One region of the uncultured Bacillus sp. genome, then DNA from elsewhere that is predicted to be linked to it. Evidence: riboswitches for the same ligand, from Rfam matches in the RefSeq annotation. Region 1 holds a riboswitch; each other region holds the start of a gene.
The links. A riboswitch is a leader RNA that binds a small molecule or an ion and turns the genes downstream of it on or off. The one in region 1 is predicted to bind S-adenosylmethionine.
Positions count from the first base shown of each region.

Region 2: another riboswitch for S-adenosylmethionine. It lies ahead of mtnK (S-methyl-5-thioribose kinase); the one in region 1 lies ahead of Q5C82_RS06560 (bifunctional homocysteine S-methyltransferase/methylenetetrahydrofolate reductase).
Region 3: another riboswitch for S-adenosylmethionine. It lies ahead of Q5C82_RS02670 (5-methyltetrahydropteroyltriglutamate--homocysteine S-methyltransferase); the one in region 1 lies ahead of Q5C82_RS06560 (bifunctional homocysteine S-methyltransferase/methylenetetrahydrofolate reductase).
Region 4: another riboswitch for S-adenosylmethionine. It lies ahead of metK (methionine adenosyltransferase); the one in region 1 lies ahead of Q5C82_RS06560 (bifunctional homocysteine S-methyltransferase/methylenetetrahydrofolate reductase).

Region 1 is NZ_CATYRA010000003.1:148,457-153,144, forward strand. It holds partial or broken gene Q5C82_RS06550 (S1 RNA-binding domain-containing protein) at 58-955, opposite strand; gene Q5C82_RS06555 (YajQ family cyclic di-GMP-binding protein) at 1,054-1,545, shown strand; SAM riboswitch class I at 1,653-1,770, shown strand; gene Q5C82_RS06560 (bifunctional homocysteine S-methyltransferase/methylenetetrahydrofolate reductase) at 1,861-3,699, shown strand; gene Q5C82_RS06565 (GNAT family N-acetyltransferase) at 3,791-4,240, shown strand; gene Q5C82_RS06570 (GNAT family N-acetyltransferase) at 4,246-4,688, shown strand, end outside.
Region 2 is NZ_CATYRA010000009.1:76,755-81,442, forward strand. It holds gene mtnE (methionine-glutamine aminotransferase) at 1-980, opposite strand, end outside; gene Q5C82_RS15320 (carbon-nitrogen family hydrolase) at 1,075-1,854, shown strand; SAM riboswitch class I at 1,938-2,092, shown strand; gene mtnK (S-methyl-5-thioribose kinase) at 2,198-3,391, shown strand; gene mtnA (S-methyl-5-thioribose-1-phosphate isomerase) at 3,399-4,460, shown strand; gene Q5C82_RS15335 (hypothetical protein) at 4,494-4,619, opposite strand.
Region 3 is NZ_CATYRA010000001.1:535,157-539,844, reverse strand. It holds gene Q5C82_RS02680 (3-hydroxybutyrate dehydrogenase) at 1-309, shown strand, start outside; gene Q5C82_RS02675 (5-methyltetrahydropteroyltriglutamate--homocysteine S-methyltransferase) at 361-1,497, opposite strand; SAM riboswitch class I at 1,575-1,681, opposite strand; gene Q5C82_RS02670 (5-methyltetrahydropteroyltriglutamate--homocysteine S-methyltransferase) at 1,750-2,883, opposite strand; SAM riboswitch class I at 2,967-3,073, opposite strand; gene Q5C82_RS02665 (LURP-one-related/scramblase family protein) at 3,140-3,628, opposite strand; gene Q5C82_RS02660 (hypothetical protein) at 3,804-4,082, opposite strand; gene Q5C82_RS02655 (hypothetical protein) at 4,361-4,486, opposite strand; gene pepT (peptidase T) at 4,591-4,688, opposite strand, start outside.
Region 4 is NZ_CATYRA010000004.1:3,204-7,891, forward strand. It holds gene Q5C82_RS07820 (S9 family peptidase) at 1-374, shown strand, start outside; gene Q5C82_RS07825 (DUF2584 domain-containing protein) at 426-668, shown strand; gene pckA (phosphoenolpyruvate carboxykinase (ATP)) at 707-2,290, opposite strand; SAM riboswitch class I at 2,489-2,627, shown strand; gene metK (methionine adenosyltransferase) at 2,795-3,997, shown strand; gene asnB (asparagine synthase (glutamine-hydrolyzing)) at 4,146-4,688, shown strand, end outside.

The DNA.
Region 1 (4,688 bases):
TAACAGAATTTTATTTGTGAAGTTCTTATATAAAAAATAGAAGACCTGTACGGCCTTCTATTTTTTCTCGTATGTCCATCCGTTCTCCTGATACACTTTTCCGTTTTTCATCAAATGGCCGAGCGCGCGTTTAAAGGCGGCTTTGCTCATGTTAAACCGTTCTCTGATATCGTCAGGCTGGCTTTTGTCGCTGTACGGCATAGCACCGTTTCTTGTTCTCATATACGTCAAAATGTACTCGGCATCTACAGACAATGCATCCTGTTTTCTCGGAAGCAGCGACATGTTCACTGAACCGTCTTCTTTTACTTGAATCACCCTTCCCGTGATTCTTGAGCCGAGTCTTGGCTCTTCTTTTCTTTCTGACGGATGGATAAAACCGCGGATCCCGTCGTCTGTGATGATGAATGAACCCGTTGCGATTAATCTGTACACCGTACCTGACAGCTCTTTATTCATCAGATCTTCTGAAGCGTCGGTAAACAGTTCGCTGATGATATCTTCCGGCGCTGGTTTCGCAAACATGCGCCCCCGGTTCGTCACTTTCAGCATACAGTATAGTTTATCCCCTTTTTGCGGCCAGACATCCTCGTATGGCGGCAAATGCTCAGTTGCAACAAGCGCGTCCTTAGATAAGCCGACATCAACGAAAACGCCCATATCTTCCACTTTATCCACCACTTCGACCCAGCCGTACTCATCAGCGCTGATGACCGGAATTTTCATCGTGGCCGCAAGTCTTTCCTGCTGGTCGACGTATATAAAGACCTCTACCTCATCCCTATCTTCGATATCCTCAGTTATTTCACTGTTATGTAAGAGAATCGTATCTTCTCCGTCGGTTAAAAAGTAACCGAAGTCAGTTTGGTGATCTATACTCAAGGTTAATTGCTGCCCTGGTCTCATGCTATCGTCCTTCCTGTTCCGCTTATTTTTCTGCGGATTCTGTTAACATTTTTTCCAATCATCTCAAATTGATTCTTTGTTCTGTTGGAAGTTTCTCTTTATTCTACTATAATCAACACATAAGTTAAATGTTATGGAGGTTTTCTTATGGCAAAAGAAAGTTCATTTGATATTGTATCCAAGGTGGAATTGCCCGAAGTGCTAAATGCGATCCAAATCGCACTGAAAGAAATCAGCACACGCTATGACTTTAAAGGAAGCAAAAGCGACATTTCTTTAGATAAAGAGGAGCTTGTCCTCGTTTCTGATGACGAATTTAAATTAAGCCAGTTGAAAGATGTGCTGGTCAGTAAATTGATTAAACGAAACGTGCCGACAAAAAACATTGATTACGGCAAGGTTGAAAGCGCGTCAGGCGGAACGGTGCGCCAGCGTGCAAAGCTTGTTCAAGGCATTGACAAGGACAACGCCAAAAAAATCAATACCATCATCAAAAATTCCGGACTGAAAGTAAAGTCTCAAGTGCAGGATGATCAAGTGCGCGTCACTGGAAAAAACAAGGATGACCTGCAGCAGATCATCACAGCAGTACGCGGCGCAGATCTGCCAATTGACGTTCAATTTATTAATTTCAGATAAATTTTCTGAATCCTATTGATTATTGTCTTTATTTTCGGTAAATTTGGAGAAAGGGAAAATGCCAGTTTTCTTTAGAGCACTTCCTGAACACAAAAATTTCATATCCGTTCTTATCAAGAGAAGCAGAGGGACTGGCCCGACGAAGCTTCAGCAACCGGTGTAATGGCAATCAGCCATGACCAAGGTGCTAAATCCAGCAAGCTCGAACAGCTTGGAAGATAAGAAGAGACAAAATCACTGACAAAGTCTTCTTCTTAAGAGGACTTTTTTTATTTCTCTTTTTTCCTTGCTGAATGTGAATAAAGGAGGCAGACAATGGGACTTTTAGAAGATTTGCAAAAACAGGTGTTAATCGGTGACGGTGCCATGGGGACGCTCCTCTACTCCTATGGCATTGACAGATGCTTTGAGGAGCTCAACATTTCAAAGCCGGAGGAAATTCAGCGCATACATAAAGCGTACGTTGAGGCTGGAGCCAACATCATTCAAACAAATACGTACGGGGCCAATTATATTAAACTATCCAGACACGGGCTTGAGGATGACATCAAAAAAATGAATCAGGAGGCGGTAAAAATCGCGCGGGCTTCAGCAGGCGATGCGTACGTGCTGGGGACAATGGGCGGCATCCGCACCTTTAATAAAAATGCGTACAGCCTTGACGAAATCAAACGCAGCTTTCGCGAACAGCTGTACCTGCTGCTGCATGAAGAGCCGGATGGGCTGCTGTTAGAAACGTATTACGATTTGGAAGAAGCCCGTGAAGTGCTGAAAATCGCGCGCAAAGAGACTAGCCTTCCGATTATGCTTAATGTCTCCATGCATGAGCAAGGTGTACTGCAGGACGGAACACCGCTTTCTGAAGCATTGCGATCGATTGCGGATCTCGGGGCTGATATCGTCGGCATTAACTGCCGGCTCGGCCCTTATCACATGATTGAAGCGCTTAGCGAAGTGCCGATTTTTGATGACGTGTTCTTATCAGTTTATCCGAACAGCAGTCTTCCCTCGCTTGAAGAAGGCCGGCTCGTCTATGAAACAGACGACACGTATTTTCAAAACAGCGCGTCAGAATTCCGCAAGCAAGGCGCACGGATTATCGGCGGCTGCTGCGGCACCACGCCGAATCACATCCGGGCGATGGCGGAAGCGGTTGGCGGGCTTGCTCCGATTACAGATAAAGAAGTCAAAACCCGGCCTAAGGAATTCATTTCTGTTCAGGATGAGCGGACAGAACCGGGCCTGAATGAGATCGCAGCGAAAAAACGCTCCATTATCGTAGAGCTGGATCCACCAAAAAAATTGAGCTTTGACAAATTTCTGTCCGCCGCTGCTGAATTAAAAGAAGCGGGAATCGACGCCCTGACCCTCGCTGACAATTCCCTGGCTACTCCGCGGATCAGCAATGTTGCCTGCGGCGCCCTTGTGAAGCAACAGCTCGATATGCGCTCCCTTGTCCATATTACGTGCCGTGACCGAAACATTATCGGCTTGCAGTCACATTTAATGGGCCTTGATACGTTAGGGCTGAATGACGTGCTGGCCATTACCGGCGATCCTTCTAAGATCGGGGATTTTCCGGGTGCGACGTCTGTGTATGATTTAACATCCTTTGATTTAATCAGGCTGATCAAACAATTCAACGAAGGACTGTCCCTGTCTGGAAAACCGCTTGGCAAGAAAACGAATTTCTCAGTCGCCGCCGCATTTAATCCTAACGTCCGCCATCTGGATAAAGCGGTAAAACGGCTGGAGAAAAAAATAGATTGCGGCGCCGATTATTTTGTTTCACAGCCTGTCTATTCCGAGCAGCAGCTTGTCGATATCCATAACGAAACAAAGCATCTGAAGACACCGGTCTATATCGGCATTATGCCGCTCACAAGCAGCCGAAATGCTGAATTCATCCACAATGAAATTCCGGGCATTAAGCTATCTGACTCTATTCGCGAAAAAATGGCTCTCGCCGGCGAGGATAAAGAGAAACAAAAAGCGGAAGGCCTTGCGATTGCACGCTCCCTGTTGGATACGGCATGCGAGCTGTTTAACGGCATCTACTTGATTACGCCTTTTCTCAGATCTGACTTAACCGCCGAGCTCACTTCGTACATTCAGCAAAAAGATGAGCAGCGCCAAAATATCTATTTGCATTAATACCTAGAAGACTGCCTGAGCCAATCGGGCGGTCTTTTTCAATGTAATTCGTGTTACGATAAAAGAAAATCAGTTTATGAGGAGGAACATCATGCTCGAAGTTAAAGCCATTTCTGCGGAAGATACTTACGACATCCGGCACCGCATCCTGCGTCCCCATCAATCCATCGAACAATGCAAATATGAACAGGATCATGCGGAAGGCGCCTTTCATCTCGGTGTGTTTTATGAAGGAACGCTGATCAGCATCGCTTCTTTTTCCCCTCAAAATCAGCCATTATTAACGGAATCCCCTGCATATCGGCTGAGAGGCATGGCGACGCTTGAAGGATATCGCGAGCAAAAAGCCGGAAGCACGCTGATCAAATATGCGGAGCAAAAACTGGCAGACAGAGGCGTACAGGCGGTCTGGTGCAATGCAAGACAACATGTCAAAGGCTACTACGCAAAGCTTGGCTGGAAAGATCTTGGCGAACCGTTTGAGATTCCCGGCATCGGCACTCATGTTGTCATGTACAAAACATTCGGAACAAGCAGGTGACCCGTATGAAGGTAATGGATGAGCTGATTGAGCTTAATGAAGAACATACCCCCGGACTATTGCGGCTTTGCAGGCAAGCCGGGTGGCCTGATTATGGCGAACAAGAGCTGGCATTGCTTGTCCAACAGGGGCGCTTTTTCGGTTATCAAAATGTCCGCGGAGACATTATTTCCTGCATCGGCTTGTTTTTGTTTGGCCGTCTTGCCTCTATCGGACTCGTCATCGTAGACAAAGAATACAAACGGCTCGGTCTCGGACGGCGGATGGTGAACGCGTGTATCAGCCAAACGGATGAAAGCACCGCTATCAGGCTTTGCGCCACAAAAGAAGGTTTGCCGCTTTATGAGAAAGCGGGTTTTCAAACAGCGGGTTCAGTCCGAAAGTACAGCTGTCACCGTTTTCAACCGATTGAAAACCAAGATCATCTTGATGCTGAACTGACGGCCTT
Region 2 (4,688 bases), on a different contig from region 1:
CATGCAAAAAATGAACCTGCAGGAGCTGTCACATCCCAGCCGATTTCCCGGCATGCCGCAATCCAAGCGTTTCGCCTGCTCTCATATCGGGCATTTTGCTCCGCTACACACGTCTGATCAGCTAGCAGTGCCTTCGTTGCAGCCTCCTGAGTCGCTCTGAAAAGACTGACAAACATATGGTCTTGATAAAGATTGATCGCTTCAATGACCGAAGCGTTACCGACAGCGAAGCCGACCCGCCACCCTGCCATGTTATACGTTTTTGACAGCGTGTAAATTTCAATTCCGATATCCTTCGCACCTTCAGTCTGCAAAAAGCTTAACGGCTTGCAGCCGTCAAATCCTACAGCGCCGTAAGCAAAATCGTGAACGACACAGATTCCGTTCTCTTTCGCAAAACTCACGGTTTCTTCAAAAAACTCGGAGGTAGCAACAGCCCCAGTCGGATTATTCGGATAATTCAAATACATCAATTTCGCCTGTTCCCTCACTTCAGCGGCGATACTGCTGTAATCAGGAAGAAACGCCCTATCCTTTACGAGCGGCATCATTTCCATCTTCGCTTTCGCAAGTGTAACACCTGACCAGTAATCAGGATAGCCCGGATCCGGAACTAAAATCGTATCACCTGGATTCAACAAGCATTGCGGGAGCTCGACCAGACCGGCTTTCCCGCCGAATAATACAGCGACTTCAGTTTCTGGGTCAAGATCAATGCCGTATTCTCGCTTATAAAATGCTGCTGCGGCTGATTTCAGGCTGTATGAGCCGCGAAAAGACGAATATTTATGATTTTCAGGATCAGCAACGGCTCGTTTCATTTCCTCGACGATATGTTCCGGAGTCGGCTGATCCGGATTTCCCTGTCCGAGATTGATAACGTCGTGTCCTTCTGAGAGCTTTCGGTTCACTTTCTGCACCAAAGAAGCGAAGAATTGTTTAGGCAATTCCTTCAATACATGAGACTGTTCAAATTTCATCTATTCTCACCTTCTAAAAAAATCTTGAAATGATAGTCCATCATCATATATGGTTAAATGAAAAAAGTAAAGAAAAATTTGGGGTGTTAAAAAGATGAAATGGACGATATCTTGTCTTCAATTTGATATTTCATACGGTAAACCTTCGGAAAATATAAAAAAGGCTGAATTTTTGATTGAAAAAGAAAGCAAACATGCTGATGTTCTTGTTCTTCCTGAATTATGGACGACCGGATATGACTTGGCCAACCTTGATAAGCTCGCTGATGAAGACGGGCATTCTGCTCAGAGCTGGCTGCAAAAAACCGCAAAAAAACACGGGGTTCATATTGTCGCAGGATCTGTTGCTGTCAGAAAGGGTTCTGATGTTTATAATACAATGTTCATCGCAGATAAGGAAGGACGAATCATTAAAGAGTACAGCAAAGCCCATCTTTTTCAGCTGATGGATGAGCATGTGTATTTATCAGCCGGTTCCGAGGATGGATACTTCGAGCTTGAAGGCGTCAAAAGCTCAGGACTGATCTGTTATGATATCCGTTTTCCGGAATGGATCAGAAAACATACGACAAAAGGCGCTAACGTGCTGTTCATTTCTGCGGAATGGCCCCTGCCCCGTCTTGATCATTGGAAAAGCCTGCTTATTGCCCGGGCCATTGAAAATCAATGCTTTGTCGCTGCCTGCAATTGTACCGGTTCAAATCAAGATAATGAATTTGCCGGGCATAGCCTGATTATTGACCCTTGGGGACGTATATTGGCCGAGGGCGGCCGTGAAGAAGGCATTGTCAGAGCGGAAATTGACCTTCAAGAAAGCGTTGACGTGCGGGGAAAAATTCCTGTTTTTGATGATATCAGAAAAGATTTATATTAAAAAATATATTGACAATTCAATCAAACACCTGTTACTATGTTCATCAACTGATAAATTAGAATTGTTTAACAAGTGAATATATTCTCTTATCGAGAGTTGGGCGAGGGATTGGCCTTTTGACCCCAACAGCAACCGACCGTAATTCCATTGTGAAATGGGGCGCATCTTCTTGGCGCCGAGACTGAGGTCTCGTAAGGCACGGTGCTAATTCCATCAGATTTGATCTGAGAGATAAGAGAGGCGGGACATGATTGTTAAGCCTCCTTCTCTCTGAGAAGGAGGCTTTTTTACGGCCATTCTGCGGCACACATATCAAGAGATTACATAATTGGAGGTTATGACAATGGCAGTCACAAAAACACCTTTATACGAAACGTTAAATGAAAGCTCCGCTGTGGCGCTGGCAGTGAAGCTTGGCTTATTTCCAAACAAAAGCACGCTGACATGCCAGGAGATCGGCGACGGCAACTTAAATTACGTTTTTCATATTTATGATCAAGAACATGACAGAGCTTTGATCATTAAACAGGCAGTTCCATATGCAAAAGTCGTTGGAGAAAGCTGGCCGCTGACAATCGATCGCGCAAGAATCGAAAGCAGCGCTCTCATCCGTCAAGGCGAGCATGTCCCTCATCTGGTTCCAAGAGTGTTTTATTCTGATACAGAAATGGCGGTTACCGTCATGGAGGATCTCTCTCACCTGAAAATCGCAAGAAAAGGACTCATTGAGGGTGACCATTATCCGCATCTGTCACAGCACATCGGTGAATTTTTAGGAAAGACCCTTTTCTATTCATCAGATTACGCGCTTGAACCCAAGGTGAAAAAACAGCTTGTTAAACAGTTTACAAATCCGGAGCTGTGCGACATTACAGAAAGACTTGTCTTTACAGACCCTTTCTTTGACCATGACACAAATGATTTTGAAGAAGAGCTTCGTCCTTTTGTTGAGAAGCTCTGGAAAAATGACAACGTCAAAATCGAAGCCGCAAAGCTGAAAAAGTCATTTTTAACATCGGCAGAAACGCTGATTCATGGTGATTTGCATACAGGAAGCATTTTTGCCAGCGAACATGAAACAAAGGTGATTGATCCTGAATTTGCTTTTTACGGACCGATCGGCTTTGATGTAGGCCAATTTATCGCCAACTTATTTTTGAACGCACTCGGCCGTGACGGGGCTGACAGAGAGCCGTTATATCACCATGTCAAGCAGGTCTGGGAAACATTTCAAGAGACATTCATTGAAGCCTGGGAGAAGGACAGTCTGGATGTTTACGCCAAAATTGACGGTTATCTTACTGATACGCTCAGTCATATTTTTGAAGAGGCGATCGGGTTTGCGGGCTGTGAACTGATACGCCGCGCGATCGGCCTTGCCCATGTGGCTGATCTGGATACAATCGTGCCATTTGATAAACGAATCGGCAGAAAACGGCTGGCGCTCGAAACCGGCACAGCCTTTATCGAAAAACGTTCGGAATTCAAAACGATAACGGATGTTATTGAATTATTTAAGTTACTTGTAAAGGAATGATCCATTCATGACCCATTCATTTGCTGTTCCCCGTTCTGTTGAATGGAAGGAAACAGCCATTACCATTTTAAATCAGCAAAAGCTTCCTGACGTGACGGAATATGTGGAGCTGACGACGAAAGAGGATGTATTTGACGCAATTGTCACGCTCAAAGTAAGAGGCGCCCCGGCCATCGGCATTACGGCTGCCTTCGGACTTGCGCTTGCTGCAAAAGACATTGAAACAGATGATGTCACGGAATTCCGCCGCAGACTGGAAGATATCAAACAATATTTAAACAGCTCACGGCCTACCGCCATTAATTTATCTTGGGCGCTTGAGAGACTGAGTCATTCAATCGAAAACGCCATTTCCGTAAATGAAGCAAAAACAAACCTTGTCCATGAAGCGATCCAGATTCAGGTCGAGGATGAGGAAACGTGCCGGATGATCGGCCAAAACGCCTTGCAGCTATTCAAAAAAGGTGACCGGATTATGACGATCTGCAATGCCGGCTCTATCGCGACAAGCCGCTATGGAACGGCGCTCGCTCCATTTTACCTGGCCAAACAAAAGGATTTGGGCCTGCATATTTATGCCTGTGAAACAAGGCCTGTCCTTCAAGGTTCACGTCTGACTGCGTGGGAGCTGATACAGGGAGGCATTGATGTCACTCTGATCACAGACAGCATGGCCGCCCATACGATGAAGGAAAAACAAATTTCCGCTGTCATCGTCGGAGCCGATCGAATTGCAAAGAACGGTGATACGGCAAATAAAATCGGAACATACGGTCTCGCGATTTTAGCAAACGCCTTTGATATTCCGTTTTTTGTCGCCGCACCTTTATCTACATTTGATCCAAAAGTGAAATGCGGCGCTGATATCCCGATAGAGGAACGAGATCCTGAGGAAGTAAGACAGATTTCCGGAGTCCGGACGGCTCCATCCGATGTGCCTGTCTTTAATCCCGCTTTTGACATTACACCTCATGATCTTATTTCAGGAATCATCACAGAAAAAGGGATTATGACCGGTAACTACGAAGAAGAAATTGAACAGCTGTTTAGAGGCGAAAAGGTTCATTAAAAAACCGCTGGACTTTGCTCATTTCGGGCCGAGTCAGCGGTTTTTTTGTTTGTTTTTATTGATATTGATGATTTCATCTTTTTGAGCGCTGGATAAAATATGCAGTTTCACAAACAGTTTGGCAAAAACGGCAATTTTCTCAGAGCGGCTCGGCTTCAATTGCTTTGTCCTCCTTTTTCATCAGACCAACTTTTTTAACTTAATAAAATGATATGTCGGCCGTGAAAA
Region 3 (4,688 bases), on a different contig from region 1:
AAGCACGGTGTCATTGGACTGACAAAGGTCGGGGCGCTGGAAGGCGCGCCCCACGGCATTACAGTCAACGCGCTCTGTCCGGGATATGTCGATACAAAGCTTGTCCGCAATCAGCTGAGCGATCTTTCAAAAACGAGAAATGTCCCTTACGACTCCGTGCTTGAACAGGTCATTTTCCCGCTTGTGCCGCAAAAACGATTGCTTTCCGTCAAGGAAATCGCGGATTATGCGGTGTTTTTGGCAAGCGAGAAAGCAAAGGGTATCACCGGGCAGGCTGTCGTCCTTGATGGGGGCTACACCGCTCAATAACATAAAAAACACACTTGCTCCGCCAGGGAATCAAGTGTGTTTTTTCTTTGCTTATTTCCAAACATCGTTAGCGATCTCAACCACATGGCGAAGCTTCGCCCATTGCTGTTCTTCAGTCAGCTTGTTGCCTTCCTCAGTTGAAGCGAATCCGCATTGAGGGCTGAGGCAAAGCTGGTCTAAGCTCACATAGCGGGACGCTTCTTCGATACGGCGTTTTACATCGTCTGGATGTTCAAGCTCACCGAATTTAGATGTCACTAAGCCAAGGACAAGCTGAAGATCAGAGCGCTTCACATAACGGAGTGGTTCAAATCCGCCTGAGCGTGAATCATCATACTCTAGGAAAAGCCCGTCCAGGTTCAAGCCGTCAAAAATGGTTTCGGCTGCTGCGTCATAGCCGCCTTCCGCTGTCCAAGTGGACTGGAAGTTGCCGCGGCAAATATGCATTGTTACGGTCAAGTCATCCGGACGGTCTGCAATCGCGTCGTTAATGGATTTCGCAAACAGCTGGCGAAGCTCGTCAGGCGTTGTTCCGAACGCTTCGATTTGTTTTAAGCCTTTTTCAGATAAGAAAACAGCCCATGCTGTATCATCAAGCTGGAGGTAGCGGCAGCCTCTGTCATAAAACGCTTGAATCGCTTTTTTATATGCTTTGGATACATCGTGCTGGAAAAGGTGATAGTCGTTTTTGTATGCGTCCTTTTCCAGCTTTCCGCGGAAAAACAGCATATTCGGGCTTGGGATCGTCATCTTTGGCGTAGCGTCACCGGCAATGCTATGGAGAAATGAGTAATCTTCAAGCATTGGGTGAGTTGAAAAGTCGATATCACCGGTGACTTTTATGCCTCGTGCTTTTGTCTGTACATTATGGAATTGAATGCCCTGCTCAGGAGTAAACGGCTCAACGCCATCCAGGTTTTCCAGGAAATCAAAATGCCACCATGCTCTGCGGAATTCACCGTCTGTCACGACGTTCAGGCCGGTTTCCTTCTGTTTTTCCACAATGCGGATGATTTCATCGTTTTCGATTTGGCGAAGCTGCTCAGCCGTAATCTCGCCGGCCGCTTTTTGCAGCCGCGCTTTTTTAACAGGCTCAGATCTCAGCAGGCTTCCAACTTGATCCGCGTGAAACGGCGGTTTTTTTCTTTGAAGTGATTTTTGTTCTGCGGGTGTTGTTTGTTGTGGCATGTTGTCCATTCCTTCTTTCCATTCGAATATAAAAAAGCTCTTCCTTTGGATAAGGAAGAGCTTGTGTGACAATCTCAACCTTATCTTCAAGAGCAATCATTGCTCTAAAGGATTTAGCACCATTCTGTTAAACAGCGGTTGCCGGGTATCGCAGGGCCAGTCCCTCCACCTCTCTTGATAAGGAAAACCTTTTTATGAAATTTTCTGATAGCATATATTATTCACACTTTTTTCGTTTCTGTCAATGATAGATTATCTCCACACATCGTTGGCGATGTCGATGACATGGCGCAGCTTCGCCCATTGCTGCTCCTCTGTCAAAAGATTTCCTTCTTCAGTAGAGGCGAAACCGCACTGCGGGCTGAGGCACAGCTGATCCAGGCTGACAAAGCGTGCCGCTTCATTGATTCGGCGTTTCACATCCTCAGGATTTTCAAGCTCACCGTATTTGGATGTAATCAAGCCAAGCACAATTTGCAGATTTTTGCGTTTCACGAAACGGAGCGGATCAAAATTTCCGGAGCGGTCATCATCGTATTCTAAGAACAGCCCATCCAGATTTAAGCCGTCCAAAATTATTTCCGCTACAGCATCGTAGCCTCCTGATGCCGCCCAAGTTGAACGGAAGTTGCCGCGGCAAATGTGCATCGTGATTGCTAAATCATCAGGACGGTCTGCTACTGCATCGTTAATCGTTTTGGCGAATAAGGCAGGCAATGTTTCTGGATCACCGCCAAGCGCCCGGACGACCTCTCTGCCTTTTTCCTCAAAGAAGAGAGACCATGACGTATCATCAAGCTGAAGATAGCGGCATCCAGCATCATAGAAGGCTTTAATTGCTTTTTTGTACGTTTGGGCCAGATCATGAAAATATTCCTCTTGGTCGTCATAAATCCCTTTATCCGCCTTTTCACCGAAAAACAGCATATTCGGGCTCGGAATCGTCAATTTTGGTGTCGCGTCGCCGGCGATCTCATGTAAAAATTGATAATCGGCAAGCGCTGGGTGGCTCGTAAAATCGAGTTTTCCCGTCACTTTGATGCTGCGTGCTTTTGTTTTCGCATGATGGAACTGAATCCCTTCAGCCGGGATGAACGCTTCTACACCGTCAAGCCCTTCCAGGAAATCGTAATGCCACCAAGATCGGCGGAATTCCCCATCTGTTACCACATCGAGGCCGATTTCTTTTTGTTTTTCTACAATGCGAGTGATTTCTTGATTTTCGATATCACGAAGCTGATCCGCAGTGATCTCGCCGGCTGCTTTTTTTTGCCGGGCTTCTTTCACCGGAGCAGATCTCAGTAAACTGCCGACATGATCGGCACGGAAAGGAGCTTTGCGTTGTTTTTCTGTTTTTTGTCCTGCAACATTTGTTTGTTGAGCCATGTCATTCGCCTCTTTTCTGAAATGTGTTGAGCATAAAAAAGCTCTCCCTTTGAGTAAGGAAGAGCTTGAATGATCAAATCTCCGCCTCATCTGCAAGAACGCAATGTTCTAAAGGATTTAGCACCATTCTGTATGAAACAGCGGTTGCCGGGTATCATAGGGCCAGTCCCTCCACCTCTCTTGATAAGGTACATCTTCATATTCAGATTTCAATTATCTTAATATTATTACTTTTGACTCAATTGTCAACAATTTTTTAGAAAATACTTTCATCTTCGTCGTTATATAATACCATATCAAGCACGATAGCAATGGCTGTACAGATCAGCACATCTTCCTCGTTTGCAATCTGCAAATGATAGGAATCACCCCAGCTGAGCCACTTTTTGCTCACTGACATACGGACATTCTCCCCGTCCGTCAGTTGAAATTCATCCTTCCACAAGTCACCGTCAATTTCCCAGTTAAGCTTGGAAATTTCAAATTTCGGTTTGAAAAACGTTAATTTCTTCGCCACTTCACAAACTGTTTCCCCGCCAATTGAAATCTCGTATCGCGGCAATACAGACATTACTTTTTGTTCGATAGAAACGAGTGTTTTTCCGGATGAATCTGTCATTTGTAGCGAGTCTCCTAACGAAAAGAATCGGCCCTCGACCTTGAAAGCCTCTTGTTCATCTCGGTCATAAATGTGAAATGCATCTTTAAACGAGAACATTTTTTGTTTCATAAATAGTTCGATCATTGCTGAAATCTCCTTTTGGATTTGCCTTGTAAGAGATTACGGACAGGCGGCAAAAAGGTTTCAAGTTCCAAATCTAGTGATCAGAAACCCTGCTGATTGTTTTCCCGAGTAATAAATGTTTCTAAAATTGAAAAAGGCTGCATGATTCAGCAGCCTTTTCGTTTGAAATATAGGATTAGGAAAGATGCATCCGGCGTTTTTGGCGGATCGCGTCAAGGTCGATTAGGTTGTTGTGATGAGGTGCGGCTGCTGGCAGAGGGCTTGTCTTTTGCGGTTTGCGGCGATTGTCCTTGCTGAAAGAAAAAAGAAGATAGCCGCATAATGCGATGATAATAAATAGGATCATTTTACATACCTCCCAAAAAAAGTTTTGGTATTCTCTATTGTACGGATAAAATGTCAAAAAGTATTCAAAAAATTCAAAATCGATCAAAAATAAATAACTGCCCCTCAAAAACAGTCTAACCTGTTGACCTGAAAATAGTCTTACAACATGGTGATTGTTCTGGTTGATGATTGGTTCTATAGTTACTATCGACGATAAAATAAATTCCTTTATATAACTTTTAACCTAAAATTTCATAATTCGAATTACCTGTTTTCGGGTGCTGTTTTCTTGCTTGTTTGGTTTATACCCTATTTTGCGGAATCAAACACAAAAAACCCAAATTACGGAGCATTTGGGCGGTACGAGGGTATGCAGATTGTGGTTTTGTGGATTTGAAAGACTGATCAGAAGAAGCGTTTGAACATTTTTCTGATTTTTTGAAATGGGCTCGATTTCTTTTGCATGTTAAGCGGCCTGGTCATCATCCATTTTTTCAATAGACTTTTTGCAGCTATTGCATGTTTTGTCATTGTTTTTCCTCCTCAACTGTTGATACTTGTTTTACGGAGGAAGTATTCAAAATGTTTCATTTTTACACAAAAAACCAGTCCTTTTTTAGGACTGGCTTTTGGTATTATGCCTGTTCTTCAAACAGTTTTGCAATCTCAACGATGACATTTACGGCTTTTACCATGTTATCAGCTGAGATGTATTCAAATTTGCCGTGGAAGT
Region 4 (4,688 bases), on a different contig from region 1:
AAATGGGCCGGCATGCTGCTTCATTCGTTTCCTGGGGAGGCGTCAGCGATATGAACCTTACATATGAGGAGCGGCAGGATTTGCGGCGAATGATGAAAAGAGTCATCGGCGGAACGCCGAAGAAGGTGCCTGAGGAATACAAATGGAGAACACCGTTTGACCAAGTAAATAAAATTCAGGCACCTGTGCTATTAATCCATGGAGAAAAAGACCAAAACGTTTCGATTCAGCATTCCTATTTATTTGAAGAGAAGCTAAAACAGCTGCATAAGCCGGTGGAGACATGGTACTACAGTAAATTCACACATTATTTCCCGCCAAAAGAAAACCGGCGTATCGTGCGGCAGCTCACGCAATGGATGAAAAACCGCTGACGGTGAAATATGTTATGATAAAGAAAAAAGAGAACGAAAGGGGATTTCACTTTGGGAATGCCTGTTGAATTTAATACACTGATTGTGACAAAAGGAAAAGAAGTTCGCATAGATGAAAATATATTCACGTTAGAGAAAGACGGATACCGTGTGTATCCGATGGAGATTCCGATGGATGTGCGCAAAACAAAGTTCGGCGAAAAGTCAGGCACAGCTGAAGTGCAGAAACTTCAATGGGAAGACGGCCGGACCATCATTACGTACAAGCTGACTTCTTTGCATTCTGTCAATTAAAACAAGCCAAGAGCGTAATTGCTCTTGGCTTTTGCTTTTTAAACGAGAGGGCCGCCTGCCAGTGCAATGGCATCTGTATGTGCGAATTTTTTAAAATTCTCTTTGAATTCATTTGCGAGGTAGAGAGCCTTTTCTCTGTATTCTTTCTTGTTGCTCCACGTGTTTTCAGGCTGAAGGATATGATCAGGAACGCCAGGAACATGGACCGGTATATGCAGGCCGAAAATATCGTCAGTCATCATTTCTGTATCCTCTAATTTGCCTTCAATCGCTGCTTTGACCATCGCTCTCGTGTAAGAAAGCTTCATGCGTTCGCCTGTACCGTAGCCGCCGCCGGTCCAGCCGGTATTGACCAAGAAAACGTCTGCGCCGTGTTCATCGATCTTTTTGCCGAGCATTTCAGCATAGACATGAGCAGGAAGCGGCAGGAACGGTGAGCCGAAGCATGTGGAAAACGTCGTCTCAGGAGACGTCACACCGCGTTCGGTTCCGGCTAGCTTACTCGTATAACCGCTCAAGAAATGATACATCGCCTGCTCCTTCGTCAGTTTGCTAATCGGGGGCAAGACTCCGAATGCATCAGCCGTCAAAAATACAATTGCTGACGGGTGGTCTGCCATGCTTGGTGTCACGATGTTGTCAATCATATGAATCGGGTAAGCCGCACGCGTGTTTTCGGTATAGAAGGAATCATCATAATTGGCTTCGCGTGTATCTTCATCAACAACAACATTTTCGAGAACAGACCCGAAGCGGATCGCGTTAAAGATCTGAGGTTCCTTTTCTTCGCTTAAATGAATACACTTGGCGTAGCATCCGCCTTCAATATTAAAGACGCCTGTGTCAGACCATCCGTGTTCATCATCGCCGATCAGTTTGCGGTCAGCATCGGCTGAAAGAGTGGTCTTGCCTGTTCCAGACAGTCCGAAGAAAAGGGCAACATCGCCTTTTTCACCGACATTGGCAGAGCAATGCATGGATAAAATATCTCTTTCAGGGAGCAGGAAATTCATAATGGAGAAGATGGACTTCTTCATTTCTCCGGCATACTCTGTTCCGCCGATTAAAATCGTCCGCTTTTCGAAAGAGACAATAATAAAGGTTTCGGAATGTGTGCCGTCTGTTTTTGGATCTGCTTTGAAATGCGGAGCAGAAAGAATGGTAAACGGTTGTTCAACTGTTTTCTTATCATTGCCTTCTGGGCGGATAAACAGCTGTCTGGCGAATAAATTGTGCCATGCGAACTCATTTACGACAGTGATCGGCAGTCTGTATTTTTCATCTGCGCCGGCAAATCCTTCGAAAACAAACAGCTCATCCCGCTGTTTCAGATAGCTGACAACTTTCGTGTACAGCCGCTCAAACGCTTCTTCTGAAATCGGCTGATTCACCGTACCCCAATCGATCTTATTTATCGTGCTTTCTTCCTCCACGATAAATTTGTCATTAGGTGAGCGTCCTGTATAAGCGCCTGTTGTCGCCCGAACAGCACCCGTAGAAGTTAAAATGCCTTCGTTCCGGGAAAGTACTTTTTCTGTAAGCTGCGCTGCTGATAAATTATGACGCACATTTGGGCTTGTTAATAAGGCTTGTAAATCAGCGGTTAAATCAACTGAGTTCATATGAAACCTTCCTTTATCGTTTTTTGTGTTTTGCTAATTGTGAATTAGTATAACATATATTTTCAAATAGTCTATACTATTTATCGTTTTTTTGTGTGTGCGTTTTCCAATGTTTTCCCTCGATATAGGTGCCTATTTCTTCTGAATCATATTGACATTGCAAACCCTTTTACGATAAGATATTTCATTGAGCGGATACTCTTATCCCGAGCTGGCGGAGGGACAGGCCCTATGAAGCCCAGCAACCGGTTTCTCTGTTATTTATTATGTTTAACTGTGTGAGACAACCAAGGTGCTAACCTGTTGCAAGGTTGTATGATTCCTTGAGCGATAAGAGTGAAAGGCACAAAGACCAAACCCTTTCCTCGATGGAAAAGGTTTTTTTATTTCATAAATATGCCAATTAACATTCTCTAATATAACGTTACATTGTATAAGAGGGAGCGAGTTCCGTATCATATATACAAGGTCTTTCGGGAGGCCTTGTGCAGGAGGAAGCAAATCATGAGTAAAAATCGTCGTTTATTTACATCAGAATCTGTTACGGAGGGGCATCCGGATAAAATCTGTGACCAGATTTCTGACAGCATTTTAGATGAAATTTTAAAGAAAGACCCTAACGCGCGTGTTGCTTGTGAGACGTCTGTGACAACTGGTTTGGTGCTTGTCAGCGGAGAAATCACAACATCTACGTATGTTGACATTCCGAAAACGGTTCGTCAAACCATTAAAGAAATCGGATACACACGTGCGAAATACGGATTTGATGCGGAAACTTGTGCGGTTTTAACATCAATTGACGAGCAGTCTGCTGATATCGCAATGGGTGTAGACCAAGCGCTTGAAGCCCGTGAAGGCACAATGAGCGACGAAGAAATTGAAGCGATCGGTGCGGGTGACCAAGGTTTAATGTTCGGTTACGCGTGCAACGAAACGAAAGAGCTTATGCCTCTTCCAATTTCACTTGCTCATAAATTAGCCCGCCGCCTGAGTGAAGTCCGTAAAGAAGATATTCTTCCGTACCTTCGCCCTGACGGCAAAACACAGGTAACGGTTGAGTACGATGAAAATAACAAACCTGTCCGCATTGACGCGATTGTTATTTCAACTCAGCACCACCCTGAAATTACGCTTGAGCAAATCCAGCGCAACATCAAAGAACATGTGATCAATCCGGTTGTTCCTAAAGAGCTGATTGATGAAGAAACAAAGTATTTCATCAACCCTACAGGACGTTTCGTAATCGGAGGTCCTCAAGGGGATGCGGGACTAACAGGACGCAAAATCATCGTTGATACGTACGGCGGCTATGCACGCCATGGCGGAGGAGCGTTCTCAGGTAAGGATGCAACGAAGGTAGACCGTTCTGCAGCTTACGCAGCGAGATACGTTGCGAAAAACATCGTTGCGGCTGAGCTTGCTGATTCTTGCGAAGTACAGCTTGCTTACGCGATCGGTGTTGCACAGCCTGTATCAATCTCAATCAACACATTCGGTTCCGGAAAAGCTTCTGAGGAAAAACTGATTGAAGTTGTTCGCAATAACTTTGATTTACGACCTGCCGGCATTATCAAAATGCTTGATTTACGCCGTCCGATCTACAAACAAACTGCTGCGTACGGCCACTTTGGACGCCACGATGTTGATCTTCCGTGGGAACGTACAGACAAGGCGGAGCAGCTGCGTAAAGAAGCGTTAGGAGAATAACTTTATAGCCGCTTACTGGTTAAGCGGCTTTCCCTTTTTCACGTTGTATTCATGTTTATTTTTTTACATAACCGTGAAACCAAATACTATTCACAGCGTCTATAAATAGGGGTTCAATGATGACAATTTTAATTATGGAGGCAATACTATGTGTGGATTTGTCGGGGTTTTTAACAAGCATCCGTTAGCTCAAACCGCTGATCAAGAAGAACTAATCAAACAAATGAACCAAATGATCGTTCACCGCGGTCCTGACAGTGATGGATATTTCCATGATGAGCACGTTGGATTCGGATTCAGACGGCTCAGCATTATTGATGTAGAAAATGGCGGACAGCCTTTATCATATGAAGATGAAACATATTGGATTATCTTTAACGGAGAAATCTATAACTATATTGAACTGAGAGAAGAACTTGAAGCAAAGGGGTACACATTCAACACGGATTCGGACACAGAGGTTCTTCTTGCGACTTACCGTCACTATAAAGAAGAAGCGGCGTCCAAACTCCGCGGTATGTTTGCCTTTCTGATTTGGAATAAAAACGATCATGTGCTTTATGGAGCAAGAGATCCATTCGGCATTAAACCGTTGTACTACACAACGATCAATGATCAGGTTTATTTTGCCTCAGAGAGAAAAAGTTTAATGGTTGCTCAGAATGATATTGAAATAGATAAAGAGGCATTA